One region of the Variovorax sp. PAMC 28711 genome, then DNA from elsewhere that is predicted to be linked to it. Evidence: predicted binding sites of a transcription regulator. Region 1 holds the regulator's gene; each other region holds the start of a gene.

Region 1 (7,387 bases):
AAGCCGGGGTTGGCCCCACGTAAAATTCACGGATGCTATTGGTCAAACAGGAGCTGCTCGCGGCGCTCGCGAACACGCTCGAATCCTTCTCGCCCGGCGCTGGCGCCAAAGCCGCGTTCGAGTCGCCCAAGGTGGCAGCGCACGGCGATTTCGCCAGCACGGCCGCCATGCAACTCGCCAAGCCGCTCGGCCGGAAGCCGCGCGAACTGGCCGAAGAACTGAGCGCGGCCCTGCTGGCCACGCCCGCTTTCGGGCAGTGGGTGCAGGCGGTCGAGATCGCCGGCCCGGGTTTTCTCAACATCCGCCTGAAGACGGCCGCCAAGCAGCAGGTGGTGCGCGAAGTCCACGTTGCCGGCGACGCCTACGGCCGTCAGCCCGTGACGGGCGAAAAAGTGCTGGTCGAGTTCGTCTCGGCCAACCCGACCGGCCCGCTGCATGTGGGCCACGGTCGCCAGGCCGCGCTCGGCGATGCCATCTGCAACCTGCGCGCTTCGCAGGGCGATGCGGTGTACCGCGAGTTCTATTACAACGACGCCGGCGTGCAGATCCAGACGCTCGCCAGCAGCGTGCAGATGCGCGCCAAAGGCCTGAAGCCCGGCGACGCCGACTGGCCGAGCGGCGAAAAAGCCGCGGCCTACAACGGCGACTACATCGCCGACATCGCCGAAGATTTCAAAGCGAAGAAGACCGTGAAATCGGACGATCGCGCGTTCACCGCGAGCGGCGACATCGACGACATCGACTCGATCCGCGAATTCGCCGTCGCCTACCTGCGTCGGGAGCAAGACCTCGACCTGCAGGCGTTTCGCGTGCGCTTTGACAACTACTACCTGGAGTCGAGCCTGTACACCAGCGGCCGGGTCGAATCGACCGTGGCCAAGCTCGTGGCCGCCGGCAAAACGTACGAGCAGGACGGCGCGCTGTGGCTCCGGTCGACCGACTACGGCGACGACAAGGACCGCGTCATGAAAAAGGGCGATGGCACGTACACCTACTTCGTGCCCGACGTGGCCTACCACGTCGCCAAGTGGGAGCGCGGCTTTCACACGGTCGTCAACATCCAGGGCACCGACCACCACGGCACCATCGCGCGGGTGCGCGCCGGCCTGCAGGGCGTGGGCGAGGGCATCCCGGCAAGCTACCCCGACTACGTGCTGCACACCATGGTGCGCGTCATGAAGGGCGGCGAGGAGGTCAAGATCAGCAAGCGCGCCGGCAGCTACGTCACGCTGCGCGACCTGATCGAATGGACCAGCACCGATGCGGTCCGCTTCTTCCTGCTGAGCCGCAAGCCCGACACCGAATACACCTTCGACGTCGACCTCGCCGTGGCGAAGAACAACGACAACCCGGTGTACTACGTGCAGTACGCACATGCCCGCATCTGCTCGGTGCTCGCCAGCTGGGGCGGCGACGCGGCGACGCTGCAAGATGTCGACCTGTCGGCGCTCGAGAGCCCGGCCGCGCAGGCGCTCATGCTGCTGCTCGCCAAGTACCCCGACATGCTGACCGCGGCCGCCAAGGATTTCGCGCCGCACGACGTCACGTTCTACCTGCGCGAGCTGGCCGCCAGCTACCACAGCTACTACGACGCCGAGCGCATTCTGGTCGACGACGAAAGCGTCAAGAAAGCCCGTTTGGCGCTCGTCGCCGCCACCGCGCGGGTGCTGCACAATGGCCTCGCGATTCTCGGCGTCAGTGCGCCGAGCAAGATGTGAACCTCACCATGAAGAAGACAAGCATGAACCTCGGCCGGCAGCGCGGCAACATCGTCATCGGGCTGATCGTCGGCCTGGTGCTCGGTCTCGGCGTGGCGCTGGGCATCGCGGTCTACGTGACCAAGGTGCCGATCCCGTTCATGAACAAGACGCAGCGTGGCGGCGTCGAGCAGGACGAGGCCGAAGCCCGCAAGAACCGCGACTGGGACCCGAACGGCCCACTGGCCGGCAAGGCCGGCGCCGCCAAGCCGCCGACCACCGTCTCACCCGTGGCCGTGCAGCCCGCGACCGTCGGGCCGCTGAACGCGCCGACCACGCCGTCCGGCCCGGTGCCGGTGGTGGTCGCGCCGACCCGGCCCAAGCCGGCGGCGCCGGTCGAAGCCTCGAGCGATCCGCTCGGCGACCTGGCGCGTTCACGTGCCGGCACCGGGGGCGGCTCGGTCCAGGCCTCGGCCGCACAGACCGCGCAGCCCAATGCCGCCGCCGGCGCCGACCCCTTCATGTACTTCGTGCAGGCCGGCGCTTTCCGCTCCACCGACGACGCCGAAGCGCAGCGCGCCAAGCTCTCGCTGATGGGCGTGGAAGCCAAGGTCACTGAGCGCGAGCAGGCCGGTCGCACCGTCTACCGCGTGCGCGCCGGTCCCTTCAACAAGAAGGACGACGCTGACCGCCTCAAGGAGCGGCTCGACGGCGGCGGTCTCGAATCCGCGCTCGTCCGCGTGCAGCGCTGAACGGCGCTTGACTTTTCTTTACCGGCTGCGGGTGGGAACTCCGCGCGGTGCAACGGGCTCTGTCTGCCCACAGGAGAACCTTCCACATGAAACGTCGTGATTTTTCGTTGGCCGCTACTTCGCTGGGCCTGATGGCCATTGCCAATCTGTCGCATGCCCAGGCGCGCATGCCCAAGGCCGGTACCGAGTACCTGGTGCTCGACAAGCGCGCGCCCAGCGACGCACCGGCCGGCAAGATCGAGGTGGTCGAGTTCTTCTCGTACAACTGCCCGCATTGCAATTCCTTCGAGCCCGAACTCGAAGCGTGGGTCAAGACGCTGCCGAAAGATGTGGTGTTTCGCCGCGTGCCGGTGCCTTTCGTGGGCAACGACGTCGAAGCCAAGCAGCGCCTTTTCTACGCACTCGAGGCGATGGGCAAGCTCGACGAATACCAGCCCAAGGTGTTTGACGCGATCCACAAGCAGCGCCAGAACGTGAACGGCGACGCCGCCATCATCGCGTGGGCCGAAAAGAACGGCCTCGACAAAACCAAGTTCACCGAAGCGTTCAATTCGTTCGGCGTGGCGAGCAAGGCCAAGCGCGCATCGCAGCTCACCGAGGCCTACAAGGTGAGCGGCGTGCCAGCGTTGGGTGTGGCGGGGCGTTTCTATGTCGACGGCGAACTGGCTGGCAACATGACGAAGTCGCTGCAGACCACGAATTTCCTGATCATCGAGGCGCGCAAGGGTTGAACCTTTCGACTGCCTGGGCGGGCTTTTTCGTCGAGGACGCGTCAGTTGGGCGTCTACAATCAGCAGCAAGTTTCGTGCCTCTATGAACCTGCGCTCTATCTCCTTCCCCCGCTTCCTGACCGCCGCCGCTGCCTGCGCCCTCGCGCTGGCGGCGGCCCTGCCGGCCCACGCCGAAAAGGCCGACCGCCTCAAGCCAATGAACATCGAGTCGGACGCGTTGCGTTACGACGACCTCAAGCAGACGAGCGTGTTCACCGGCAAGGTGCTCGTGACCAAGGGCACGATCGTCATCCGCGGCGCTCGCATCGACGTGCGCCAGGACCCGGAGGGCTACCAGTACGGCGTGGTCACGCCCGAGCCGGGCAAGCAGGCCTACTACAAGCAGAAGCGCGACGCGCCCGGTGACGAGTGGACCGAGGGCGAGGCCGACCGCATCGAATACGACAGCCGCGCCGACAACGTCAAGTTCATCGGTCGCGCCGTGATGCGCCGCCTGATCGGCGCCAAGCCCAACGACGAAACCACCGGCGCGCTGATCGTCTACGACCAGAGCAACGACACCTTCACGGTGAACGGCTCGGCCTTGCCGCCGGACGCCAGCGTGGCAGCCGGCACGCCGGGCGGCCGTGTCAGGGCCGTGCTGACGCCGCGCCAGCCGGTTTCCGGGGCGGCTGCGGGCGGCAAGGGCGCACCGGCACCGGCCGCTTCGCCGGCACCCGGCGCCGGCTTGCGTCCGAGCACCACGCTGAACGGCGGAGACGCGCGCAAGTGATCGAAACCGCGGGCACTGCAGACGTCGGCAGCCAGGGCAGCCGCCTCGAAGCGCGCGGTCTGCAAAAGACCTACGGCAGCCGCACGGTGGTGAAAGACGTATCGCTTGAAGTCCAGAAGGGCGAAGTCGTCGGATTGCTCGGCCCGAACGGCGCCGGCAAGACGACCTCGTTCTACATGATCGTCGGCCTGGTCCGCGCCGATGCCGGCGAGATCACGATCGACGGCGAGCCGATTGCGCACATGCCGATCCACAAGCGCGCGCGCATGGGGCTCTCGTACCTGCCGCAGGAAGCCTCGATCTTCCGCAAGCTCAATGTGGAGGAAAACGTGCGTGCCGTGCTCGAGCTGCAGCGCGAGGACGACGGCAGCGGCCGGTTCGTGCCGCTCTCCAAGGCGCGCATGGAAGAGCGCCTGACCGAATTGCTGACCGACCTGCGCGTCGACCATCTGCGCGATTCGCCGGCGCTCGCGCTGTCGGGCGGAGAACGTCGCCGCGTCGAAATCGCTCGCGCGCTCGCCACGCAGCCGCGCTTCATCCTGCTCGACGAACCGTTCGCCGGCATCGACCCGATCGCCGTGATCGAGATCCAGCGGATCATCAGTTTTCTGAAAGAGCGCGGCATTGGCGTGCTCATCACCGACCACAACGTGCGCGAAACGCTCGGCATCTGCGATCACGCTTTCATCATCAGCGACGGGCAAGTGCTGGCACAAGGCACGCCTTCGGAGATCGTCGACAACGCCGAGGTACGACGCGTGTACCTGGGCGAACACTTCCGGATGTAGCGGGGCGCATGAAGCAAGGCCTGTCGCTGCGCGTTTCGCAGCACTTGGCGCTCACGCCCCAACTTCAACAGTCGATCCGGCTGCTGCAGCTTTCCACGCTCGAGCTGAGCCAGGAAGTCGAGCAGATGCTTGACGACAACCCTTTTCTCGAACGCACTGCCGAAGAAGCGGCGCGCGAGGAGTTCGGGCTCGACACGTCCGACACGCCGGCGCCTCGCGAAGACGACCGCGACGCCGATTTTTCCGGGAGCACCGCCAGCACGTCGTCCGACGACACGCCTTCTTCCGCCAGCAGCGAGACCGAGTCGCCGGTCGCCGATGTGGCCGACCGCGAGCCCGACTGGGAAGGCGACGGCACCGTCGAGCTGACGCCCGACGACGGCGAATGGGGCGGCGACGCGCAGGCCAGCGGCAACAACCTCGGCCCCAACGACGGCAGCGAGCGCATCGACGCCACCGAGTTGGCCCGCAGCCAGGAATCGCTGCAATCGTTCCTGCACCGCCAGGCGCTGAGCCTGCGGCTCAATGCCAACGACCAGGCCGCGCTGCGCTTCCTGATCGAATCGCTGAACGACGACGGCTACCTCGAAGACTCGCTGCCGGCGCTGGCCTCGGGGCTCGCGGGCGACGACAACGACCAGTTCGACGATCTGGTTCATCATTTCCAGGTCGCGCTCGGCCTGCTGCAAAGCCTGGAGCCGGTCGGGGTCGGCGCACGCGACCTCGGCGAGTGCCTGGCGATCCAGCTTCGCGCGCTGGCACCTGCGAACGCGGCCCGCGAAAGCGAAAATGCCCGGCAGGTCCGCAAGACCGCCCTCCTGATCTGCAAGCAGCCAATGGAGCTGCTCGCGCGCCGCGACTTCAAACGCCTCGCCACGCTCACCCGCAGCAACGAGGAAGAGGTGCGCAGCGCATTGCAGATGATCGCGCGGCTCGAGCCCAAGCCGGGTCGTCGCTTCGTCGATGTCGAACGCAACATCGTGGTGCCCGACGTGATCGTCACGCGCACCGGCCGCGGCGCCACGCTCAAGTTCCGCGTGATGCTCAACCCCGACGTGATGCCGCGGCTGCGCGTGCACGACATCTACGCCGGCGCGCTCAAGGCGCACAAGGGCGAGGGCAGCCAGGCGCTGTCGCAGCGGCTGCAGGAAGCGCGCTGGTTCATCAAGAACATCCAGCAGCGCTTCGACACCATTCTTCGCGTGTCCAACGCCATCGTCGAGCGTCAGAAAAGCTTCTTCGTGCACGGCGAACTCGCCATGCGCCCGCTGGTGCTGCGCGAGATCGCCGACGAGCTGGGGCTGCACGAGTCGACCATCAGCCGCGTGACGACCGCCAAGTACATGGCGACGCCTTACGGCACGGTGGAGCTCAAATATTTCTTCGGTTCGGCGCTCGGCACCGAGACCGGCGGCAACGCGTCGAGCACGGCCGTGCGGGCGCTCATCAAGCAGTTCGTCACGGCCGAAGACATCAAGAAGCCGTTGTCGGACAGTCAGGTGTCGGAGATGCTGAAAGAGCAGGGCATCGAGTGCGCACGTCGCACGGTCGCCAAATACCGCGAGGCGCTGCGCATCGCGCCGGCCAATCTGCGCAAGGCGCTGTAGCCGCGACAATCGAGGGGTGAACGATCTCTCCCTATTTTTGCCTTGCGCCGCCGGCGTCGAGGAATTCCTGGCGCAGGAAGTCCATGCGCTGACTGGCCGCGTCGGGCAAGACCTGCTCACGCTGCGGGGCGGCGTCCGGGTGCTTGCCGAATGGCGCGACGCGCTCAAGCTCAACCTGCACAGCCGCCTCGCGCAGCGCGTGCTCATCGAGCTGGCCCAGGCGCCGTACCGCAGCGAGAACGACCTCTACGCCATCGCAAGCGGCGTGGCCTGGGAGATCTGGTTCACGCCGCAGCAGACTTTCAAGATCGAGACGACCGCCCAGCACAGTCCGCTGCAGAGCCTGAACTTCGCCACGCTGCGCATCAAGGACGCGATCGCCGACCGCTTTCGCGCCAAGGCGAACGGCGTGCGGCCGAGCATCGAGACGCAGTGGCCCGATTGCCGCGTGTTCGCGCACCTGACCACCGACACCTGCACGCTCTACATCGACACCAGCGGCGAGCCGCTGTTCAAGCGCGGCTGGCGGCAGGACAAGGGCGATGCGCCGCTGAAGGAAACGCTGGCTGCCGCGATGCTCGCCGCCAGCGGCTGGTGGAACCCCGAGACCGGCGAGGTCGCCCCCCAGCCGCTGTACGACCCGTGTTGCGGCAGCGGCACGATTGCGATCGAGGCCGCGCAGATCGCGGCCCGCATTCCGGCCGGCTGGCTGCGGCGCTTCGGCTTCGAGAAGCTGCTGCCGTTCCAGTCGCACGTGTGGGAGGCGATCAAGTCCAACGCAGCGCCGGCCGACGAGGTCGACGGGGCGCCCGTGCTCATCTTTGGCTCCGACGTGTCGCACCGAATGGTCGACTTCGCCGAGCGCAACGCCGAGCGCGCCGGTGTCGCCGCGCAGATCGAGTTCCGCGGCGGCGACGCCTTGCAGCGCATGCCGCCCGCCGGGGCCGGCGTGATCGTGCTCAATCCACCGTACGGCGAGCGCATCGAGGTCGGCGGCGTGGCCGGCCCCGACAGCGCGGGCCGCTTCGGTGCCCGCGAGG
Region 2 (7,387 bases), 260 kb from region 1:
GCGCCCGAAAGACGCGAGCTGGGACGGCGCAACCCGGTTCGAAACCAAGTGACATATCAAAAGGCCCACAAAATGCAGGTGCGCGTGTTGGGTTGCTCTGGCGCCATCGCCAAAGACTGCCGCACCACTTCTTTTCTGGTCGACACCGATTTGCTCGTCGATGCCGGCACCGGCGTCGGCGACCTCACTCTGGACGAAATGGCCGGCATCGACGACGTGGTGCTCACCCATTCGCACCTCGACCACGTCGCCGCCCTGCCCCTGATGATCGACGCCGTGGCCAGCCGCCGCCAGCAACCGCTGCGCGTGCACGCCTTGCGCGCCACCATCGAAGCACTGCGCGCCCACGTGTTCAACAACGTCATCTGGCCCGACTTCGCGAGCATCCCCAGCCGCGAAAAGCCGTTCGTCAGCTTTCACGACATCGCGGTCGGTCAGAAGCTCGAACTCGGCAGCCGGCTGCTGAAGCACATCGAAGTGCTCCCCGCCGTGCACACCGTGCCCGCCTGCGGCTACGCCGTGCGATCCGCCCAGGGCGGCCCGAACTGGGTCTTCAGCGGCGACACCGAACGCAACGCGCCCTTCTGGGAGCGCATCAACGCGATGGACGTCGGCGTGCTGGTGATCGAAACCGCCTTCAGCAACCGCGAACAGGCCCTGGCGCAGCGCAGCCTGCACCTGTCGCCCGCCACGCTGGCCGACGAACTCGCGCAGATCGCGCCCGGCCGGCGCTACCCGATCTACATCACCCACACCAAGCCCGCCGAGACCGAAGAAATCATGAGCCAGATCGACGCGTTCGCCGCCGGCGAGCTGCTCGGGCTGGCGCAGCGCGACATTCGCTGGCTGCAAACGGCGGGCGTGCTTGAACTCTGAGCGACATTTTGGGCAGATGACAAATTTGTCACCGCCGTCCGCGAGCAAACTGGCGCTAAGTGTCACATGGTGTAACCAGAATGTGAACTAGTCCGCACAAATGTCAGCGTGGGACACCTCTGGCGCGCTGGCACAGATGCTGCGGATAGATAGGCGCTCCGGGAGGTTCCCGGGCCTTATTTACCAACCTGGAGTTTTTCAAATGAACCGTCGTTCCATTGCACGCAACGTACAAAAGGGTTTCACCCTTATCGAATTGATGATCGTCGTGGCGATCATCGGTATTTTGGCTGCTGTGGCTTTGCCGGCTTACCAGGACTACATCGCTCGTGCACAGGCCACGGAAGCTGTCTCGCTCGCCGAGGGCCAGCGCATAGCTGTGCTCGAAAAGTTCACGCAGGACGGCACGTGCGCAACCAACGCGGACGCTACTACTGCTAAGGCCGCCGGCACGGCCGTCGACACCGACATTACCGGAAAGTACGTGCTCAAGACCACCCTTGGCGGCACCGTGAACCGCACCGGGTTTCGTAGAGGCCAGTTGGTTTAAGTCAGGCCGGTATGACGGCCTGCTCGGCGAGATGCCGGTAGTAGTTTGCCTCAGCCTCGGCGGGCGGGATGTAGCCAATGGGCTCCAGCAGTCGATGGTGATTGAACCAAGACACCCATTCGAGCGTCGCGAGTTCCAAGGACTCCTTCGTCTTCCAAGGCGCCCGGCGATGGATCAATTCGGCCTTGTAGAGACCGTTGACCGTCTCGGCCAGAGCGTTGTCGTAGCTGTCGCCTTTGCTGCCAACCGACGGCTCCACGCCGGCCTCTGCTAACCGCTCGCTGTAGCGGACAGAGACGTATTGCGAGCCCCTGTCGGAGTGCGCCACAAGGCTTCGATCGCGTTCCGGCTGCCTTGCGTACAGTGCCTGCTCCAGGGCATCAAGGACGAAGTCTGTCGTCATCGAACTGCTGACTCGCCAGCCTACGATGCGTCTGGCGTAGACGTCGATGACGAAGGCCACGTATTGCCAGCCTTGCCAGGTAGAGACGTACGTGAAGTCCGAGACCCAAAGCTGATTCGGCCTGTCGGCCTTGAACTGCCTGTTGACTTTGTCCAGCGGGCACGGCGCCCTGCGGTCGCTGATCGTCGTTCGTACGACTTTGCCCCGCATGACGCCGCGAAGTCCGAGGCGTTTCATCAGCCGTTCAACCGTGCATCGGGCCGCCGCTGTGCCTTCGCGAGCCAACTGCCGCCAGACCTTCTCGGCGCCGTAGACCTGCATGTTGGCTTGCCAGACGCGCTTGATCTCTGTTGCAAGAATGTCATCGCTCTGCGCTCGTGCGCAGCGCCGTTCCGGCTCGCGACGAAGCGCCGCATGCCGTCGATACCCGGACGGGGAGATCTGCAAAACCTTGCAGATCGGCTCGACCCCGAACGTATCGCGATGCTCGTCGATGAGCTCTCTCAGGACTTGAATCGGCGGTCGAGCTCCGCCTGGGCGAAAAACGCACTCGCCACCTTCAGGATCTCGTTGGCCCGGCGCAATTCCTTGACCTCGCGTTCGAGCTCTTTGACGCGCTGCGCCTCCGACGTCGTTACGCCATCGCGCGCGCCGGAATCTATCTCGTGACGCTTGACCCATGTCAGCAGCGTCTGCGGCACGCAGCCGATCTTCGGGGCAATCGATTCGACCGCCAGCCACAGCGAGGGGTACTCCCCGCGGTGTTCCAACACCAGGCGCACCGCGCGCTCGCGGACCTCAGGTGAGAACTTGTTCGACTTGTTCATGGCTCCATCTTCTCAAAGGGTGGAGCCTCCACAAATCCCGGTGCGGTTCACCGCAAGTGCGGCAGGCGGCTGCACCATCGTGTCAACATTTAAAGACGCTGGCGTAGCTACGCCCCTTGTTTCTAAAACTGTGACCTTGACGCTAAGCAACGCCGACAAGGGTTCAAACGTCTGGACCTGCACGTCGACCGCGGCGCAAAAGTATGTTCCGAAGACGTGCGCTGGCGTCTAAAGTTTCTCTCCCCTAAAGCCGCCGCCCTCGGGCGGCTTTTTCACGCCTGAAGCGCCCGTTTCACGGTTTACACGTTCCGCCTTCGCTGCTCACTGCCAGCGATAGGTGCCCGAGGGGATGTTCCTAATCGCCGAAAACGCAGGGCTTTTCTTCCGGCGGACGTGGCGGACATCGTCGATGTACAACTACGGATGCGACATGCTGCTTAGTTCGCCCTAAACAATCCTGGTTTTACCCGAACGCGACGTTGTGAGACGTGCAAGCCGACGACAGCGAGGCCAACAACGCGCGCAGGCGGAACTCCGCTGCCGAAGCATCGTCCTGCTGCTTGTAGCTTGTAAGACATCGAGCTCAATATTGGCCGCCTTCGGGCGGCTATTTCTATTTCTAGACGACGTGAACATTGGATCAACAGAGGCAGTTCATCCGAATGCACCTCGCCATCGAAAGCATTGGTGCTGCTATCGATCAAGGAAGACAGACAAACGGCGCAAGCCGGCCGCTCAGCGGTAACTCTTCAAAGAGCCAAAATGGTCCACAAGACGTAAACTTTGGTAACAAACAAAAACAATGGTGACACGTCGCCTGAAAGGATCCACATGCCATCTTCCAAAACCAATGCCTTCCAAAGAAAACAAAAGGGCTTCACGCTTATTGAAGTCATGGTTACGGTGGCGATCATTGGCATCCTGGCCGCAATTGCCTTGCCTTCTTACCGAGATTACGTCTTGAGGGCGCAAGTGGTGGATGCGAGTAACGGGCTTTCGGCGATGCGCGTCAATATGGAGCGGTACTTCCAGGACAACAGGACGTACCTTTCTACCGGCGCGTTCACGTCACCCTGTCTCGTGGCAGCCAATTTGCGCATGGTGGGGTCTTTTCAATTGTCTTGCGACGGCACGTATGGTGCGGCGACAGCTTCAACTTTCACGCTGGTGGCAACCGGTTCTGGTGCGACCAACGGGTTCGTATTCACGGTCGATCAGGCGAATAACCGGGCGACGCCTGCTGTCCGCAGTGGCAGTGGCTGGAATACCTGCGCCAACGACTGGGTCACGAGCAAAGGACAGACGTGTTGAATCGCCGTTCCTTTTGCAGAGGCTTTACCCTGTTAGAGATGGTCATCACCATCGCGGTGATGGCGATTCTGGTGGGACTGGCGATGCCTTCCATGTTCGAGTGGGTCGCCAATTCACGGGTCAGGACGGTGGCCGACACGCTGCAAAACGGGGTGCGACTGGCGCAGAACGAAGCTTTGCGACGCAACCGGCAGGTCGTTTTTTCATTGACCAACAGCAGTTCACCGCAAACCGCATTGACGGCGTCCGCCAATGGAAAGAACTGGTCGATCAACTGGGTTCCTGCGGCACTGGACGCGGCCACTGCGCCGACTTTTATCGAGGCGGGCGTGCTGACGACGGCTGGCGCGGGTGTTCAGATTGCTGGGCCATCCGCGATTTGTTTCAACGCGAATGGACGGCTTGTCACCAATCCCAGCCCGGGTGTGACCGGTGCGAACTGCTCCATTGCCTCGGCGCCGACTTACGACATTACCAAGACGGGTGCGGAACGCAGGTTGCGTGTATTGGTCGCGCTCGGAGGGCAGGTTCGCATGTGTGATCCCGACAAGGCACTTTCACGTGATGTCCCCGACGGGTGTCCCGCACCATGAAAAAACCACATCTGCCTGCATCGCGCGCTGGTCAACGTGGCATCGCCCTGCTGGAGGTTCTCGTCTCGATCCTTCTCTTTTCGCTAGGCATATTGGGACTGGTCGGGCTGCAAGCGCGGGCGGTCACGACATCGGTCGACGCCGAAGACCGAGGTCGTGCGGCCCTGCTCGCCAACGAGATCGCCAGCACGATGTGGCTGACGGACTCGGTCACCGTGAATGGCACCGCGTGGCAGGCGCGCGTCAGCGCACCAACGACGGGCGGCTTGTCGAACGGCACCGTGACCATCACGCCGGTGGCAGGCACCACCAACAGCGCGGACATTCTCATCCAATGGCGCTCACCCACTCGCACCGCCAGCAGCGCCAATGCAGGCAGCCAGCTCTCAACCCGGGTGACGCTGCCATGAGCCATCCATTTTCTGAACGGCGGACATCCGGGTTCACGTTGATTGAGCTCATGGTGTCGATCGTGATCGCACTGATCGTCACCCTGGCGGTGACCAGCACTGTGATCACGAACGAATCCACCAAGCGGACCACCACCTCGACCAACGACATGAACCAGACAGGTTCGTACGCGTCTTACTTCCTGGACCGGGCGGTCCGCAGCGCCGGCTCCGGCTTCACGCAGGCCTCTTCGCTGGCCGGCATTTTCGGGTGTCGCCTCACCGCCAAAATGGGCAGCACTCCGGACTTGCCTCGCACGAACCTCGCATTTCCCGCGCCGTTTGCTACTTATTTTCTGGGCGGCGCCACGGGCAGCGGAAACTTACGCGTAGCGCCGGTGCTGATTGGCAAAGGTCAGGCCGATGGGCCGTTGATTGGCGCGACGTCGGGCGCAGGCTCCGATGTCCTGGTCGTCATGGGCGGCAATGCCGCGGCCGGTGATGTGCCGCGGCCGCTGTTGTCGAATGTGTCGTCGACAGGAACGAGCAACATCGTACGGGTCAACAATGCGGTGGGCATCACGGGCGGCGACTTGACTTTGGTGAGCCAGACAGGAGAGACAGATTGCCTGTTGGAACCGGTGACCAGCACCTTTGTAGACACCGTGGGAAACACCACGATCCCGCTGAGTGGCACGTACTTCACGTCGACCGGTAGCAGTACCAGCCTGGCGGCCATGGCATCGAGCGGATCGGCCTACCTGACACCGCTCGGTAACACCACTGCCAGGAATGTTCAATTCCAGTTGTTCGGTGTAGGTGCTAATCGGACGTTGTTCGCGTACGACCTGTTGCGCGCCGATGGCAACGACGCCGCGCAAGCGATTGCCGATGGTGTCGCGCAAATGCACGCGCTTTACGGCCTCGACACGAATGCCGACGGCATCCTGGACAAATGGGTCGACCCGGGCGCCACGGGGTACGACATTGCCACCCTGATGGCGAATCCGGCCACGATCCGCCAGATCGTCGCCATCCGGGTCGCCCTCGTGATGCGCGGCAACAAGTACGAAAAGGAGGTGGTCTCGACCACCATTCCCGCGCTGTTCGACAACCTGACGCCCGCGCCGGATGCGTCACTCAAGCGTGCGGCCGTGACGCTCTCCACCTCGGGCGACGACCAGCACTATCGCTATCGCCTTGTGGAATTCACGATTCCGCTGCGCAACGTTTTGCTGTTGCCCACCTCATGATGAAAAATCATCCTTCCGCAGCGCGACAAGAGGGCGTTGTCCTCCTGTTGTGTCTCATCGTGCTGGTGGTGCTCTTGGCCGGAGGCGTGGCCGTGATTCGTTCCATGAACACTTCCTTGTTCGCGGCTGGCAACATTGCCTTCAAGCGCGATCTGGTGAATCAGGGGGAGCAGGCGCTTTCCAAAGTCACGACCGATTTCAAGGCGGGTGGCCCACTGGCAGCGACCAGCACGCTGGCGACCAACGTGCCGGCATCGAACTACAGCGCGGTGCAACTGGTCGCCAATGCAAGTGGCATCCCCAACGTGCTGTTGACCACGGGTGCGGCTTCGGGCGCCGATATCAGCGGCGCGACCTTCACCCCGACGGGCGCGGACATGTCCGGCGTGCTGGCAGGAACCAGCGGCGCGGCTTCGGGTATCACCATCCGCTATGTCATCGACCGCCTCTGCAACGCCACTGGCGCGGCCAGCATCGGCAAATGCGCTTACACGCCCTCCAGCGGCGATGTGGCCGGTGGCAGCAGCCAATTGCCCGCCAGCAAACGCCCACTCACCACCCTGCTCGCGGTCTACCGGGTGAGCGTGCGCATCACCGGTCCGCGGGGCACGCAGGTCTTCTTGCAGAGCTCATTCACCAAACCCGAGTAAGCCATGAAATATTCTCGTTTTTTGCTGGCTGTTTTGGCTCTCGGCGCCATGGCGGGCCATGCTTCCTGGGGTGCGGTGACGCTTTCCGATCAACCCGTGTTTGCCTCGGCGGACGTGCCGGGCAACCTGGCGCTGGCACTGTCCGTGGAGTTTCCCACTGCCATCAGTGTGTCGAATCTAGGCGACTACGCCGATGCAAAAAACTACCTCGGATATTTCGATCCGATGAAGTGCTACACCTACATGCTCAACACGGCCACGCCGGCTCAGAGTTACTTCCAGCCGGACGGCAAGGCCACGGGAAGCAACTCCCATACCTGTGCCGGCAAGTGGAGCGGCAATTTCATGAACTGGGCCACGATGCAGACCATCGACCCGTTCCGGTGGGCCTTGACCGGTGGCTATCGCTCTAAGGACGAGCTTACCGAAACCGTGCTGGAAAAAGGCTGGGGTTCGGCGCAAGGCGCGCAGGGCAACTTTCCGCTGCGCGGCACTGGGGCGGGCAATGGACACAAGATGGCAACCGGTCTGGTCG
Region 3 (7,387 bases), 920 kb from region 1:
GGAAAACATCGCGGGTGTGATGGCGCCGCTGATGCGCGGCGCCACTTGCGTGACGTTGCCGCTGGCGGCGCTGGGCCTGTCGGGCTCGTCGAGCTTCGACGCCGCACGTTTCCATGCCGCGGTGGTGGCGCAACAACCGGACAGCGTCATCCTGCTGCCGCAGATGCTGCGCGTCTGGACCGGCTACCTGTTGCAGACCGGCCAGCGCGCGCCGGCGTCGCTCAAGCTCGTCGCAGTGGGTGGCGCCGCGGTCGGCGTCAAGCTTCTGCAAGCTGCGCGCGCGATGGGCATCCCGGCCTGCGAGGGCTACGGCCTGTCTGAAGGCGCATCGGTTCAAACACTCAACCTGCCCGGTGCCGACCTGCCCGGCAGCGCGGGCCGCGCGCTGCCCCATGCGCAAGTGCACATCGCCGCCGACGGCGAAATCGAAGTGGCGGGCAGCCTGTTTCTGGGCTACCTCGGACAAGGCGCCGACGCCCCGCACCGCGATCGCTGGTCGACCGGGGACCTCGGTCACATCGACGCCGACGGATTCCTCCACATCAGCGGCCGCAAGAAGCATGTGCTGATCACCGGGTTCGGTCGGAACGTCTCGCCCGAGTGGGTCGAGACGGCGCTGCGCAGCGAGCACGCGATCGCGCACGCGGTGGTCTTCGGCGACGGCGAACCCGCATTGAGCGCCGTGCTGTGGCCGGTGCTTCCGGGCGCGACCGACGATGCACTTCAGGCCGCCGTCGAAACCGCCAACGCCACCTTGCCCGACTACGCGCGCATCGCACGCTGGACGCGCGGCCAGGCGGACTTCAGCGTCGCCTCGGGTCTGGCGACAGCCAACGGGCGACCGCAGCGCGCAGCCATCCTCGCCCTGCATGCCGACGCACTGGGCACCACGGCACCTTCCCTTTCCTGACAACCGAGACTCCCATGAGCTTCTACAAAAGACTGGTCGCCGAGACCACCGACGCCCGCATGCGCTTGCTGGCCACGCCGATCATCCAGGGCTGCCTGCGCGGCGAGGTTTCGCTGTCGAGCTACCAGGCCTTCCTGCGCGAGGCCTATCACCACGTGCGTCACACGGTGCCCCTGCTGCATGCGTGCCAGGCCGCGTTGCCGAAGTCCAACCTCTGGCTGCGCGAACCGCTGGACGAGTACATCGAAGAAGAACAGGGCCACGACGAATGGATCCTGAACGACATCCGTGCCACGGGAGGCGACGAGGAAGCCGTGCGCAACGGGCCGCCCGGCCATGCGACCGAAGTGATGGTCGCGTATGCCTACGACACCATCGCGCGGCGCAATCCGCTGGGCTTCTTCGGCATGGTGCATGTGCTCGAAGGCACCAGCGTGTCGCTGGCCCTGCTCGCGGCAGACCAGATCCAGAAGCCCCTGCAGTTGCCCGACGCGGCTTTCAGCTACCTGCGCTCGCACGGCACGCTCGACCAGGAACACACCGCCCACTTCGAACTGCTGATGGACCAGGTCGACGATGCACAGGACCAGGCCGACATTGTCCACGCGGCGCGCGCCTTCTACTGGCTCTACAGCGACGTGTTCCGGGGCCTGCCCTTGCCGCAGACCGCAGTGACGCAAAGCGCGGTGGCGGCATGAAGGCGGCCGGCGCGCGCGTCCTGCTCACCGGTGCCAGCGGCGGCATCGGGCAGGCTGCTGCCGAAGCGCTGGTGGGCGCGAGTGCCTCGGTGATGCTGGTCGGCCGCTCACCGGCGCGGCTGGCCGCGCAGGCCCGTGCGTTGCTGCGCGAATGCAAGGACCCGATGAAGCCCCAGGTGGAGTGGTATGCAGCGGACCTCACGCGAACAGCCAGCATCACCGGGCTGGCCGAAGTGGCCGCCGGTTGGGGCGCCAACGTCGTGGTGCACAACGCCGGGTTGCCCGGCTTCGGGAGGCTCGAAGCGCTCAGCGCCACCGAAATGGCACAGGTGCTGCACCTGAATCTTTTCGTGCCGATGCTCCTCACGCAGACGCTGCTGCCGCATTTGCGCGCGCTGCCCGAAGCCCGCATCCTCTTCGTCGGCTCGGTGCTCGGGCGCCTCGGCCTGCCTGGCTACAGCGTGTACAGCGCGAGCAAATTCGGCTTGCGCGGCTTCGCGGAGTCGTTGCGCCGCGAACTCGGTGACACGCGCATCGGCGTGCAATACCTCGGGCCGCGCAGCACGCGCACTGCGTTCAACAGCGAGGCCGTCAGCCACTACAACGCTGCAACCGCGACCGCCATGGACGATCCGCAGTCGGTGGCGCGTGCGTTGGTGGACCTGCTGGAGAGCGGCGCTGTCGAGCGGTTTCTCGGCTTCCCCGAAAAGCTCGCCGTGCGACTCAACGGACTGGTCCCGGCATGGCTCGACGGCGCGTTCACCAAACACCGGGCCAGCCTGCCGGCCCTTTCGCAACCCGCCACCCTGTCGCTCGACTGCCCGCCAGAAGGCCCGACCGATGCCGACACCCATTCGCTGATGCACAGCTCCCCCTGAACCAAGGAAAAAAATGAAAGACAAGCACACCTCCGCCCCCATGCGACGACGCGTCATCACCGCGCTGGCCGCCGCCGCCAGCCTTGCGACACTCGCCTTCGTGGCCCTGCCCGTGCAGGCGGCTCCGGTGGACGACGCCGTGGTCGAACTCCAGCACGACTGGGAAGTCATCCGCTACCAGAGCCCGCCGGCCGAGCGCGAAAAACGCTTCGAGGCGCTCGCCGCCAAGGCACACAAGATCAGCGAGAACCATGCGGGCCGTGCAGAGCCGCTGGTCTGGGAAGGCATCGTCGTGAGCTCGTGGGCCGGCGAGAAGGGCGGGCTGGGCGCGCTCGGCCTCGTCAAGCAGGCCAAGTCGCTCTACGAATCGGCCATTGCCATCGACGGCAACGCGCTCGACGGCTCGGCCTACAACAGCCTGGGCGTCCTCTACTACAAAGTGCCCGGGTGGCCCGTGGGTTTCGGCGACAAGGCCAAGGCGAAAGACCTCCTGCAGAAAGCGCTGGCGCTCAATCCCAAGGGCATCGATCCGAACTTCTTCTACGGCGAGTACCTGGTCGAGACCAAGCAGCCGGAACAGGCGGTGCCCTACCTCGAGCGGGCGATCGGTGCGCCGGCACGGCCCGGCCGCCTGGTGGCCGACACCGGACGCCGCGAAGAAGCCCGCGCCCTGCTCGAAAAGACCAGGGCAAAGTAGCAGGCCGCAGCGCGGCGCGGCGCGGGGCTCAGCGGTGCGCTGCGTCGAAGCGCAGCTGCACACTGACACCCTGTCCGCCTCTGGCCGTGCCGAACACGACTTCCAGGCCGTGCATTTCGGCAATGCGTCGCACGATCGACACGCCGAGGCCGCTGCCGCCCTCCTCCTGGCCGTCCGGCCGGTAAAAACGTTCGCCAAGCCGACGCAACTGCGCGTCGCTGAGCGGCGGGCCGTCGTTGGCGACCTCGACCGTGTCCTGCGTGAAACGCAGGACAACGCCGGTGCCGACCGGCGCATAACGGATGGCGTTGTCCAGCAGGTTGCGCAGCAGGACAGTCAGCAGGTTCTCGTCGCCCATCAGCGGGAAGGGGTACTGGCCAACCGGCGGCCATTCGCACGACAATTCGATGCCGCGACGTTCGGCCAGCAACAGACAGTCGCTCATCGCCTGCTCGACGACGGGCGTCCAGGCCACTTCGACGAGCGCGGGCAGCGCGCCGGACTCCACGCGCGACAGCGCCAGCATCTGCGTCACGAGCCGCCCCATTCGATCGAGGCCCGCATCGAGCTTGCGTTCAGCCTGCGTGCGCTCGTCCGGACTGCCCGAGCGGCGCACCACGTCCCACTGGGCGCGCAGCACGGCCAGCGGTGTGCGCAGTTCATGGGCCGCATCGGCGGTGAACCGGCGCTCCCGCACGAGCAACGCGTCGATGCGCGCGAAAAGGCCGTTCATCGCGCCGATCATCGGTTTGAGCTCGGCGGGCGTGGGGCCTTCGGGAATGGGTTGGAGGTCGTCTGCCTGGCGATTCGCCAGCTCGGTGGTGAGATCGGCAATCGGTGCCAGCGCGCGCCGCACCGCCCACGCCATCAACGCGAGCAAGAAGGGCAACACCAGCAACCAGGGCGCAACCTGGCTGGTCATCAGCCCGAAGATCAGCTCGTCGCGCTCGTAGGTGCCCTGCCCTGCCGCCACCTGCCAGCGACCGTCCAGCGATTGCAGGTAGTACACGCGCCAGGGGCGACCCGCGACATCCTCGTTGAAGAAGCCGCTGCGGTTCGGCAAGTTGGGCAGCTGCACGCCTTCACGGTCCGCCAGCATGAGTTGCCCGTGCTGGTCCCACACCGCCACCGCGAGGTCGCGCACGTCGGATTCGCCCGCGTCCGGCGCACCTTCCTGCGGCGCAGGCGGCAACGGACCTTCCGCCCGGCCAATGTCGGGACCCAGCGTGGACTGCAGCTGCCGCGCGAGCCGGATCAGTTCGGTGTCGAAAAGCTCGTTGATCTGGTGCCGCGCCTGGTCGATCGAAAAGTACAGCGCGACGCCCCACACCAGGGGAGCACACACCAGCAGATACAGCAGCAGGCGGCGTTGCAGGCTCATGGGCCGGCCTCGCCGGAACCGATGGCATAACCGACGCCGCGCACCGTGCGCACGATGTTCGGATCGATCTTGCGACGCAGATGGTGGATGTGCACCTCCAGCGCATTGCTTTCCGGCTCGACCCCGCTCCAGTCGTACAGTTTTTCCAGCAGGTGCGCCTTCGACAGCACCCGCTGCGACTGGCCCAGCAAGGCTTCGAGCACCGCCAGTTCGCGGCCCGTGAGGTCGACCTTTGCGCCCTTCCACAACACGACCTTGGTGGCCGGGTCATAGTGGAGCTGGCCGTGCTGCCATGCCGCCTGCGCCTGCCCGGCGGCACGCCGCACCAACGCGCGCAGGCGGGCTGCCAGTTCATCGATGGTGAGCGGCTTGACGAGGTAGTCGTCGGCACCGGCGTCGAGCCCGGCGATGCGCTCTTCGACGCCGTCACGCGCGGTGAGGATCAACAGCGGCACCTTGAGACCCCGTTCGCGCCAGCGCCGGAGCCACACCATGCCGTCGCCACGCGGCAGGCCCAGGTCCAGCACCACGGCGTCGAACGCCGCGCCGGCCAACGCCGCATCGGCCTTGGCACCGTCGCCGAACCAGTCGACCGCGTGCCCCAGCTGCCGCAAGCCGACGGCGAGCGCCTCGCCCAGCAGGACGTCATCTTCAACCACCAGCAAACGCATGTCAGTTCACTCCCGGCCACGTGGATCGGTGCCGCAGGTCATTATCAGGACCGGTTCTCACGCCGGAAAAGAACGAGTCGGTCGCCCGGGCGTCCTTCATTTCGGCCCGGCCCCCGGCGAAGGCGCAAGCCCCAGTGCCGAAAGCACGGGCTGCACAACGGCCGCCCGAAAGTCGAAGCCGCTCTCGTCGAACGCGTCGTAGGTGGTCCAGACGACGGCCGCCAGCGCCACCGCCGCGCCGATGGCGGCGAGCACCGCGGGCAGACAGGCCGGCTCGGGGTCGCGCGCGGGCGCGCGCGCTTTCAGCGCAGTGCGGTCGGCGTCGGTTTGCATCGTCATCTCCTCGATCGTGTGGGCCGCAAGAGCGCCGCCTGCCGGGCGATGATGGTTCGCCGACCTTTTCTTTTCGTTAAGGCCGTCGCGCGCACGGGCCGGCGCACCAATGCGGTGACGAATGCTGTTCTCCGGACGAACCGGCTCGATCGCAGTGCGGAAAACCGAAAATCGGGGCCGAAGGCGGCCTATCGGTCGGCACGGACATTGCTTGAACCTGTGAACTGTCCCCGGCGCCGTTGCCGCGGGTTTCACAGTGCCTCCGCTAATGAGGGCGGGATTCGAGCGAATCGACAGCGAACACGCTGGCGTTTCGCCTGCTCCAACCGGTAAGCGCGCAGGACATGACATGAAAATCGCAGTGATCGGCCACGGCATGGTGGGCCACAAGTTTCTGGAGCAACTCCATGCGCTCGGAATCACAGACGCCGAAGTCACGGTGCTGTGCGAGGAACCCCGCCCGGCCTACGACCGGGTTCACCTCTCCGAATTCTTTGCCGGCAAAACCGCCGAAGATCTTTCGCTGGTCGAACCGGGCTTCTTCGAGCGCAGCGGCTTCACGCTGCGCCTGGCGGCACGCGCCGTGGCCATCGAACGCCGCGACAACACGGTCACCACCGCCGATGGAGAGGTGGTGCACTACGACAAGCTGGTGCTGGCCACGGGTTCTTCGCCTTTCGTGCCGCCGGTGCCCGGGCGCGACCGCGCGAACTGCTTCGTCTACCGCACCATCGAAGACCTGGAGGCGATGAAGGAATGCGGCGCGCGCTCGAAGACCGGCGTCGTCGTGGGCGGTGGCCTGCTGGGCCTCGAATGCGCCAAGGCGTTGCGCGACATGGGCCTCGAGACGCACGTCGTCGAATTCGCACCCCGCCTGATGGCCGTGCAGGTCGACGAAGGCGGTGGGCGCGCGCTGCGCAACAGCATCGAGGCGCTCGGCCTGCAGGTGCACACGGGCCGCAACACGGTCGGGATCGTCGATGGTGCGACGGGCCGGCACCGCATGGTCTTCGCTGACGGCACGCACCTGGAGACCGACATGATCGTGTTCTCCGCGGGCATCCGGCCGCGCGACGAGCTGGCGCGTCAGAGCCTGCTGGCCCTCGGCGCGCGCGGCGGCATCGCGGTCGACACGCATTGCCGCACCAGCGACCGCAACGTCTACGCGATCGGCGAATGCGCCGCCTGGAACGACCAGACCTTCGGCCTCGTCGCGCCGGGCTACGACATGGCGCGCGTTGCCGCAAAGCACATCGCCGGCGAGGAAGACGCCGCCTTCACCGGCGCCGACATGAGCACCAAGCTCAAGCTGATGGGCGTCGATGTCGCGAGCATCGGCGACGCGCACGGCAGGACGCCGAGGTCGCGTGCGTACCAGTACGTCAACGAGCACAAGCAGATCTACAAGAAGATCGTGGTGAGCGAAGACGGCAAGCAACTGCTCGGCGCCGTGTTGGTGGGCGACGCAGCCGAATACGGCACCTTGCTGCAGCTGGCGCTCAACGGCATCGCGCTGCCGGCCGACCCGGAGTTTCTGATCCTGCCGTCGAGCGACGGCAAGGCCAGGCCGGGCCTCGGCGTCGAGGCGTTGCCCGACACCGCACAGATCTGCTCCTGCAACAACGTGAGCAAAGGCGCCATCTGCGCTGCGGTCGGCGAAGGCGCCTGCACCATCGCCGACATGAAGGCCTGCAACAAGGCCGGCGCCTCGTGCGGTGGCTGCGTGCCGCTGGTCACGCAGGTCATGAAGATGGAGATGGCCCAGCGCGGCATGGCCGTCAACAACCATCTGTGCGAACACTTCCCCTACTCGCGCCAA
Region 4 (7,387 bases), 540 kb from region 1:
CCTTGCCGTTGTCGTTCTTGGTCTTGCCGACGAACGCGCCCATGGTCGACTGGTGGTCTTCCGCGCGGTAGGCGATCTTGCCGAACGGCGTGTCGACCTGGAGGCCCTTGAACGCGGCGACGAGCTTCGGCGTCTCCGTGCTCTTGGCCTTGACGATGCCGGCCGCGACCGACTTGATCATGCTGTAGCCGACCACCGAACCCAGGCGCGGATAGTCCTTGTACTTGTCGTGGTACGCCAGGAAGAAGGCCTTGTGCTCGGGCGTCTGCACGCCGTACCACGGGTAGCCGGTCACGATCCAGCCGTTGGGCGTCTCGTCCTTGAGCGGGTCGAGGTACTCGGGCTCGCCGGTCAGCACGCTCACCACCGCGCGGTCCTTGAAGAGGCCGCGCGTGTTGCCTTCGCGCACGAACTTCGAGAGGTCGGCACCGAAGAGCACGTTGAAGATCGCGTCCGGCTTGGCATCGGCCAGCGCCTGCGCAACCGCGCCCGCGTCGACCTTGCCCAGCGGCGGCGCCTGTTCGGCGACGAACTCGACGTCGGGCTGCGCGGCCTTCAGCAGCGTCTTGAAGGCGGCGACGGCCGACTGGCCGTACTCGTAGTTGGGGTACACGACCGCCCAGCGCTTCTTGTTCAGCTTGACCGCTTCGGGCACGAGCATCGCGGCCTGCATGTAGGTGCCGGGGCGCAGGCGGAAGGTGTACTGGTTGCCGCCCTGCCAGGTCATCTTGTCGGTCAGCGGCTCGCCGGCCAGGAAGAACACCTTCTTCTGCTTGGCGAAGTCGGCCACGGCCAGGCCGGTGTTCGACAGGAAGGTGCCGGTCAGCACATCGATCTTTTCGCGGGCCACCAGCTCTTCGGCCACGCGCACGGCATCGCCGGGGTTGGCGTTGTCGTCGCGCGTGATGAGCTCGACCTTCCTGCCGTTGATGCCGCCCTTGGCGTTGATCTCGTCGACGGCCAGCTCCATGCCCTTCTTGTAGGGCTCGAGGAAGGCGGGCTGCGCCTTGTAGCTGTTGACTTCGCCGATCTTGATCACGCCCTGCGCGTGCGCGGGAACGAGAGCGGTGGCGAGCGCCGCAGCGCTGAAGACGTGACGCAGTGCGTTCATGGGTAACTCCTTGAGGACGAACAGAAAATGAAACTCGGCAACGTTCGGAGGGCGGGTCAACGGAGACCGTCTTCGCCCTTGATTTCGGAATGCTTCAGCCCGCCGATGCGCGGCAGCGGACGACCGCTGTCGGTGACCGCGACGGCCACGACGATTTCGTTGGCGCGCGGGGCGTCCGACACGCGCGCTTCGATCGCATCGAAGTGGCTGCGCACGAAGGCGGCGTCTTTGTGGCCGAGCGGCACGTCGATGGCGGTGCCGAGCGTGCCGCGCTTCTTGCTCGACGGCACGAGCGCAGCACCCTTTTCGACGGCGACACGCAACGGTGCGCCGAGCTTGGGATGCAGGATCGCCGCAGCGTGCTCCAGTTCGCCGGCTTCGCCGACGATGGCGGCCTTGCCGTAGCTTTGCGCGTCGCCCGGCGCGATGCCGAGCGCGGCGACGGCCTTCTGGCCGAGCAGTGCGCCCAGCTCTTCGCCGATGGCGATGAGGTCGTCGAGGTTCTCGCTGTAGCGGCCCGCGTACGGGTTCTCGATGACGGCGATGGCGACGGCGCGACGCGTCGGCGGGTCGATGGTCTGGCCCATTTCGACACGCGTTTCGTCGACCTGCACGATGAGTTTGCGGATGTTGGCTGGCATGGTGGGGTGTTCCTTGTCTCTGACGGGATCAGCGCAGGCCGTCCCACTTGGCGATGTTTTCTGCGCGCAGCCCGCCGACGCGGTCGTGGATGCGGTAGCCCGTCGTCATCGCGAGGATGAAGACGATCTCGTCGGCGGCCGGCGCACCGGGCACGCGCACTTCGATCGCGTCGAACTGGCCGCGCACGTACGCGGCATTGATGTTGGTGAGCGGCACGTCGAGCGTGGTGCCGGGCGCGCCGACCTTCTTGGTCGACGGCACGATCGACAGCGCATTCGCGGGCTGGCCGGTTTTTTCTTCGGCCTGGCCGGCGCGGTAGGCGTTACGGTCGCCCTTCCAGCCAAGCAACTCGCGCATCGCGTAGCCGCCCGGCACATGCCAGAGCGCGCCGTGTTCGAGTTCGCCCGCGGCACCGACGATGGCGCCTTTGCCGTAGGTCGCGATGTCTTCGACCGGCACCGCCATCGCGGCGAGCAGCTGGTGCGCCATGTCGACGCCCACCGGGTCGAGCAGGCTCATCATCGGCAGGATGTCGGGTTCGTAGCGTCCCGCGAACGGGTTGGTCAGCACGGCACCGACCGCACCGCGCACCAACGGCGTGGCGGCGCGGGGTCCGAACTCGTGGTGGATGTGTTCGACATGCGTGAAGACGCGGCGGATTTCGATCATGGGGTTTTCGTTAAGCAAATACTGAACCAACAGAGGCCGCTGACACCGCTGTCGACGACCCGGCGTTGGAGCATAAGGGCTCGACCGTGCGGTGCTGCCCCTGGCAAACCAGCACGGCTGAAACGATCAGTCCGGCGTTCTGCAGCAGCAGGGCGCGCGCCGCGCCCGCATCCAGTGCGCGACGCACCTGCGCGGATGCCAGCCGGTCGACCGCGACCGTCACCAGGCGGTCGCCGAGGTCGCTGTCGTCCTTGCAGTCGCTTGCCGGTTTGCGGTGGATGCCGGCGTCGTCGATGTCGACGGCGTTGGCGATCACGGTCGCGGCCGCGTCGGCCATCGACGCCGTGGCGGCAAGCACGGTCACGCTGTCGGCGATGCCGAGCGAAAAGCTGCGGCCACGCCAGCCGCTGGTCGCGACACCGCGCACCGGCAGGTCGCTCGTGACATCGAATTTCCCGTCGATCGCGATGCGGTCGGCGTCCCGCAGGTCGAAGCGCGCGAGTTCCGGGAACAGGCCGACGCGCACCGAGTGCCCGGGCGCGAGGTGCAGCGCGATGTCGCCGCCGTTGTTGAGCCACGCGCGATCGATGCCGGGTCGGTCGTAGAAAGCGATGAGTTCCTCGGCCACGCTGCCAGCCACCGCTGCCATCGACGTGATGTACGCGGGCCGGAACGGCGCACAGGCGCGCCACATGCGCCGCGCGACCCCGCTGCGCAACAAGCACTCGGCGCCGACCGGCTGGCGCAGCAGCGGCAGTTCGAGCACCAGTTCTCCGAGCAAGCCTTGAAAGCGCTGCCACGCTTCAACGTGCGCGGCCGCCACGGCCTGCACATCGCCATGGGCTTCGGCCACGATGTCGATCGGCCCGTGGTTCCAATGCCACCGATGTGCGTCGAGCGCGGTGCGCTGTGCGGTCATCGCCTCAGCCGAGCATCGGGGGTTGCGCGAGCGGCCAGGGATTGGCCGCGTCGATCGTCTGCCACTGGCGCGCAATCGGCGCGCCGTCGTCCTGCCAGGCACCGCGCGAGAGCGCCTGCTCCAGCGGGAACACGCTGGCCGTGTGGCCACCGAGGGCTGCGTAGTCGTCCAGCCGCATGCTGAACTCGATGGGCGCGACGATCGCCGGCGTGGGCACGGTGCCGAAGCTGTTGTCGGGCATGCGCATCACGTCGACCATCACGGTGATGCCGCCGCCGGGCCACACATAGGCCGGTGCGCCGCCGCAGGTGACGTTGACCAGCGCGTTCTTGATGGCGCGCGTGAGCAGCACCGGGTTCTCGCTCACGCCGGCGCGCAGGCTGCCGCCCGCGCCGCCGAGGAACAACACGGTGCAGAGCGAGGGCTCGCAGTTCTCGCCGATGCGCTCGACGATGCGGCGCACTTCTTCGGGCATCGGTTGCTCGATAGCCTGCAAGGCGTTGTCGAGCACGTACCACTGCGCATGTTCGCCGGTGGTCGAGGTCATGAGGAGCCGCAGGCCGGGCCTGGCGACACCGGCTTCCCAGCCTTCGATGATCGAGAGCGGATCGTCGATGTCGGTGCCGCCCCAGCCGTTGCCGGGGTTCGCGACCTGGAAGTACCGGCCTGGCGTGGACTTGCGTCCGCGCATCTCGATGCCGGAGGGCGCCATGTCGAGGCAGCGGCCGGCCTGGTGCTGCGTGAGCACGCCGGTGATGTGGTCGTCGACCACCACCACTTCGTCGGCCACGCCGGCGAACTGCCGCGCGAAGATGCCAACCGCCGCCGAGCCGCAGCCCACGCGCATGCGCTGCTCTTCGACGCCGTTGACGATCGGCGCCTTGCCCGCCTGGATGACGATGCCGGCCCCGCCGTCGATGAGGCATTCGGCCGGCTTCTTGTTGCCGAGCAGCTGCATCAGTTCGAGCGTCAGGCGCCCTTCCTTCTTGCTGCCGCCGGTGAGGTGGTGCACACCACCGAGCGAGAGCATCTGCGAGCCGTATTCGGCCGTCGTGACGTGGCCGACGACCTCGCCCTTGTAGCGGACGTTGGCCTGCTCCGCGCCAAGGAAACGGTCGGTGTCGATCTTGATCTTGAGGCTGCAGTAACTGAAGATGCCTTCGGTCACCACCGTCACCATGTCGACGCCCCGCACCTTCGAGCCGACGATGAACGGCGCAGGCTTGTAGTCGGGATAGGTGGTCGACGAGCCGACGCCAGTCACGAAGACCTCGTCGGCCAGCAGGAGGTCGCCGTCCCAATCGGGCGCGGCCGGCGGCGCACCATTGGCGGTCGTTTCGGCACCGGGACGTGCAAAAGGCACCAATGCGGTGGCATTGCTTTCGACGGCGCGACGCAGCAGCACGACCGGATCGACCCGCACCAGCGTGCCGGCGCGGTTGGCGTAGCGGTCGCAGGCGCCGGTGCGGCCTTCGGAAATCTGGCACAGCACCGGGCAGGCGTTGCACTCGACCTTGGGCACGCTGACCTTGTCGTTGCGCAGGGGCGCGCGAGTGGCGACGGCGTCCATGGGCATCACGTCCATGCCCGGTAACCCGTCTGTCTTGGTGTGTTCTGTCATCGTGGAAAATCCTTGAGATCGCCAAGCACCGGCTGGCTCAGAAGGTGCTTGTGATCGATTTGCTCTTTGTGTAGCATTCACTCCACTTTGATGTTGTGAACGCTACATTCAAAATCAATGTAGCAAATGCAATGCCAACGCGCAACGGCGTTTTCACCGAACCATCGAACCACCGAAAAATCTCAAGCCATGAGTGCCTTCAGCGAAGAAACCGTCCTCAGCGTCCACCACTGGACCGACCGCCTGTTCACCTTCACCACGACGCGCGACCCCGCGCTGCGTTTCTCGAACGGGCATTTCACGATGATCGGTCTGCGCGTGAACGACAAGCCGCTCTTGCGCGCCTACAGCATCGCGAGCGCCAACTACGAGGAATACCTCGAGTTCCTGAGCATCAAGGTCGACGACGGCCCGCTCACTTCGCGCCTGCAGCACATCCAGGTCGGCGACAAGATCATCGTGGGCCGCAAGCCGACCGGCACGCTGCTCATCGACTACACGCTGCCCGGCAAGCGCCTCTATCTCCTGGGCACCGGCACCGGCCTCGCACCCTTCATGAGCGTGATCCGCGACCCGGAAACGTACGAGAGGTTCGAGAAGGTCATCCTCGTGCACGGCGTGCGCCAGGTCGACGAGCTGGCCTATCACGACCTCGTGCTCGACCACCTGCCCAAGCATGAGTTCCTGGGCGAGCTCATCCAGAACCAGCTGCTCTATTACCCGACCGTGACGCGCGAAGATTTCCGCAACATGGGCCGCATCACCGAGCTGATGGAAAGCAACAAGCTGACCGACGATCTCGGCCTGCCGCCGCTCAACGCCGCCGAAGACCGCGTGATGCTGTGCGGCAGCCCCGGCATGCTGGTCGACCTGAAGCACATGCTCGAAGCCAAGGGCTTCAAAGAGGGGAACACCTCGACCCCTGGCGACTTCGTGGTCGAGCGCGCGTTCGCCGAAAAGTAATCGATGGCCGTTGCCAAGGTTTCGACAGCCAACGGTGTGCGTCGCGGCACCGGCGTGCGCGATGCGGCGGCGCAGGCCACGCGCAAGGCGATTCTGAAGGCGGCCACCAAGGTGTTCGCGAAGTACGGCTACGACGGCGGCAGCGTCGAGAAGATCTCGAAGGCCGCCAAGTCGTACGACCGCATGATCTATTACTACTTCGGCAGCAAGGAAGGCCTGTTCATCGCGGTGCTCGAAGAGATGTACCGCGCGATGGACGTGGCCGAGAACGCCATCGCACTCGACGCCGACCAGCCCGTCGAAACGCTCACCGCGGTGATCCGTTTCGTGCACGGCTACTACCGCAAGAACCCCGAGTTCGTCACGCTGCTGAACACCGAGAACCTGCACAAGGGCCGGCACATCTCGAAGTCGTTGCGCGCGGGCGAGTATTCGTCGCACGCGATCAACGTGATCCGCGAAGTGCTCGCGAGCGGCATCGCCAAGGGCCTGTTCCGCAAGGACGTGGCCGCGCGCGAGGTGTACCTCCTGATCGCCTCGACCGGCTACTTCTACATGTCGAACCGCCACACGCTCACCGCCTTCCTGGGCGAGCCGCTCGAAACCGCCGAGGCAGTGGCGCGTTGGGAAACCTTCGCGATCGACACCGTGCTGCGCGCCGTCGGCGCCACGCCGGCCGTTCATTAAAAGATATCCATCTCCACCCACGAGGAGTCATCCATGGCAGAAGCAGTTGCGGGCGCGAAGTCCGGCAAAGTCGTCATCAGGAACATCGGTTTGCTCCTTTCGGGCGACATCGACCGACCCATCCTCGACGCCGACACGATCGTCGTGAACGATGGGTTGATCGTGGCGGTCGGCAAGGAAAAAGACTGTGACCTCGAAGGCGCGAAGACCGTCATCGACTGCAAGAAGACCTGCGTCGCGCCCGGCTTGATCGACAGCCACGTGCACCCGGTGTTCGGCGACTGGACGCCGCGCCAGAGCCAGCTCGGCTGGATCGATTCGACCATGAACGGCGGCGTGACCACGATGATTTCCGCCGGCGAAGTGCACCTGCCCGGCCGCCCGAAAGACATCGTCGGCCTGAAGGCGCTGGCTATCACGGCGCAGCGCGCCTACGACAACTTTCGGCCGAGCGGCGTGAAGGTGCTGGCCGGTGCGCCCATCATCGAAAAGGGCATGGTCGAGAGCGACTTCAAGGAGCTCGCCGAAGCGGGCGTGAGCCTGCTGGGCGAAGTCGGTCTCGGCACGGTGAAGGCGGGCTACGAGGCCAAGGAGATGGTCGCGTGGGCGCGCAAGTACGGCATCCAGAGCACCATCCACACGGGCGGCCCGTCGATTCCCGGCTCCGGCCTCATCGACAAGGACGTGGTCCTCGAAGCCGATGCCGACATCATCGGCCACATCAACGGCGGCCACACGTCCTTGCCCGAAGCCCACGTGTGCGAACTTTGCGAAA

The links. Region 1 encodes sigma-54, which starts transcription at its own class of promoters, with help from an activator protein. Its sites were predicted from a motif close to TGGCANGNAANCTGCTTT; they were not measured.
Region 2: a site for sigma-54 is predicted at 1,005-1,022, ahead of AX767_RS11100 (pilin). Genes of this name have one in related genera too.
Region 3: a site for sigma-54 is predicted at 5,765-5,782, ahead of nirB (nitrite reductase large subunit NirB). Genes of this name have one in related genera too.
Region 4: a site for sigma-54 is predicted at 5,082-5,099, ahead of AX767_RS09785 (6-hydroxynicotinate reductase). Genes of this name have one in related genera too.

The regions. Positions count from the first base shown of each region.
Region 1 is NZ_CP014517.1:2,507,437-2,514,823, forward strand. It holds gene argS (arginine--tRNA ligase) at 33-1,718, shown strand; gene AX767_RS12270 (SPOR domain-containing protein) at 1,727-2,449, shown strand; gene AX767_RS12275 (thiol:disulfide interchange protein DsbA/DsbL) at 2,536-3,180, shown strand; gene lptA (lipopolysaccharide transport periplasmic protein LptA) at 3,263-3,952, shown strand; gene lptB (LPS export ABC transporter ATP-binding protein) at 3,949-4,740, shown strand; gene AX767_RS12290 (RNA polymerase factor sigma-54) at 4,749-6,347, shown strand; gene AX767_RS12295 (THUMP domain-containing class I SAM-dependent RNA methyltransferase) at 6,364-7,387, shown strand, end outside.
Region 2 is NZ_CP014517.1:2,244,346-2,251,732, forward strand. It holds gene AX767_RS11090 (CHASE2 domain-containing protein) at 1-52, shown strand, start outside; gene AX767_RS11095 (3',5'-cyclic-nucleotide phosphodiesterase) at 73-876, shown strand; gene AX767_RS11100 (pilin) at 1,079-1,426, shown strand; one part of gene AX767_RS21015 (IS3 family transposase) at 1,428-2,368, opposite strand; AL1L pseudoknot at 2,262-2,378, opposite strand; one part of gene AX767_RS21015 (IS3 family transposase) at 2,368-2,656, opposite strand; gene AX767_RS22275 (pilin) at 2,655-2,888, shown strand; gene AX767_RS11115 (type IV pilin protein) at 3,488-3,967, shown strand; gene AX767_RS11120 (GspH/FimT family pseudopilin) at 4,006-4,560, shown strand; gene pilV (type IV pilus modification protein PilV) at 4,557-4,970, shown strand; gene AX767_RS11130 (PilW family protein) at 4,967-6,202, shown strand; gene AX767_RS11135 (hypothetical protein) at 6,262-6,852, shown strand; gene AX767_RS11140 (pilus assembly protein) at 6,856-7,387, shown strand, end outside.
Region 3 is NZ_CP014517.1:3,427,088-3,434,474, reverse strand. It holds gene AX767_RS16555 (AMP-binding protein) at 1-910, shown strand, start outside; gene AX767_RS16550 (TenA family transcriptional regulator) at 925-1,608, shown strand; gene AX767_RS16545 (SDR family oxidoreductase) at 1,605-2,486, shown strand; gene AX767_RS16540 (hypothetical protein) at 2,527-3,183, shown strand; gene AX767_RS16535 (ATP-binding protein) at 3,212-4,564, opposite strand; gene AX767_RS16530 (response regulator) at 4,561-5,235, opposite strand; gene AX767_RS16525 (hypothetical protein) at 5,332-5,574, opposite strand; gene nirB (nitrite reductase large subunit NirB) at 5,918-7,387, shown strand, end outside.
Region 4 is NZ_CP014517.1:1,965,841-1,973,227, forward strand. It holds gene AX767_RS09765 (ABC transporter substrate-binding protein) at 1-1,111, opposite strand, end outside; gene AX767_RS09770 (amino acid synthesis family protein) at 1,168-1,752, opposite strand; gene AX767_RS09775 (amino acid synthesis family protein) at 1,781-2,422, opposite strand; gene AX767_RS09780 (UPF0280 family protein) at 2,433-3,341, opposite strand; gene AX767_RS09785 (6-hydroxynicotinate reductase) at 3,346-4,962, opposite strand; gene AX767_RS09790 (ferredoxin--NADP reductase) at 5,152-5,925, shown strand; gene AX767_RS09795 (TetR family transcriptional regulator) at 5,929-6,612, shown strand; gene AX767_RS09800 (amidohydrolase family protein) at 6,646-7,387, shown strand, end outside.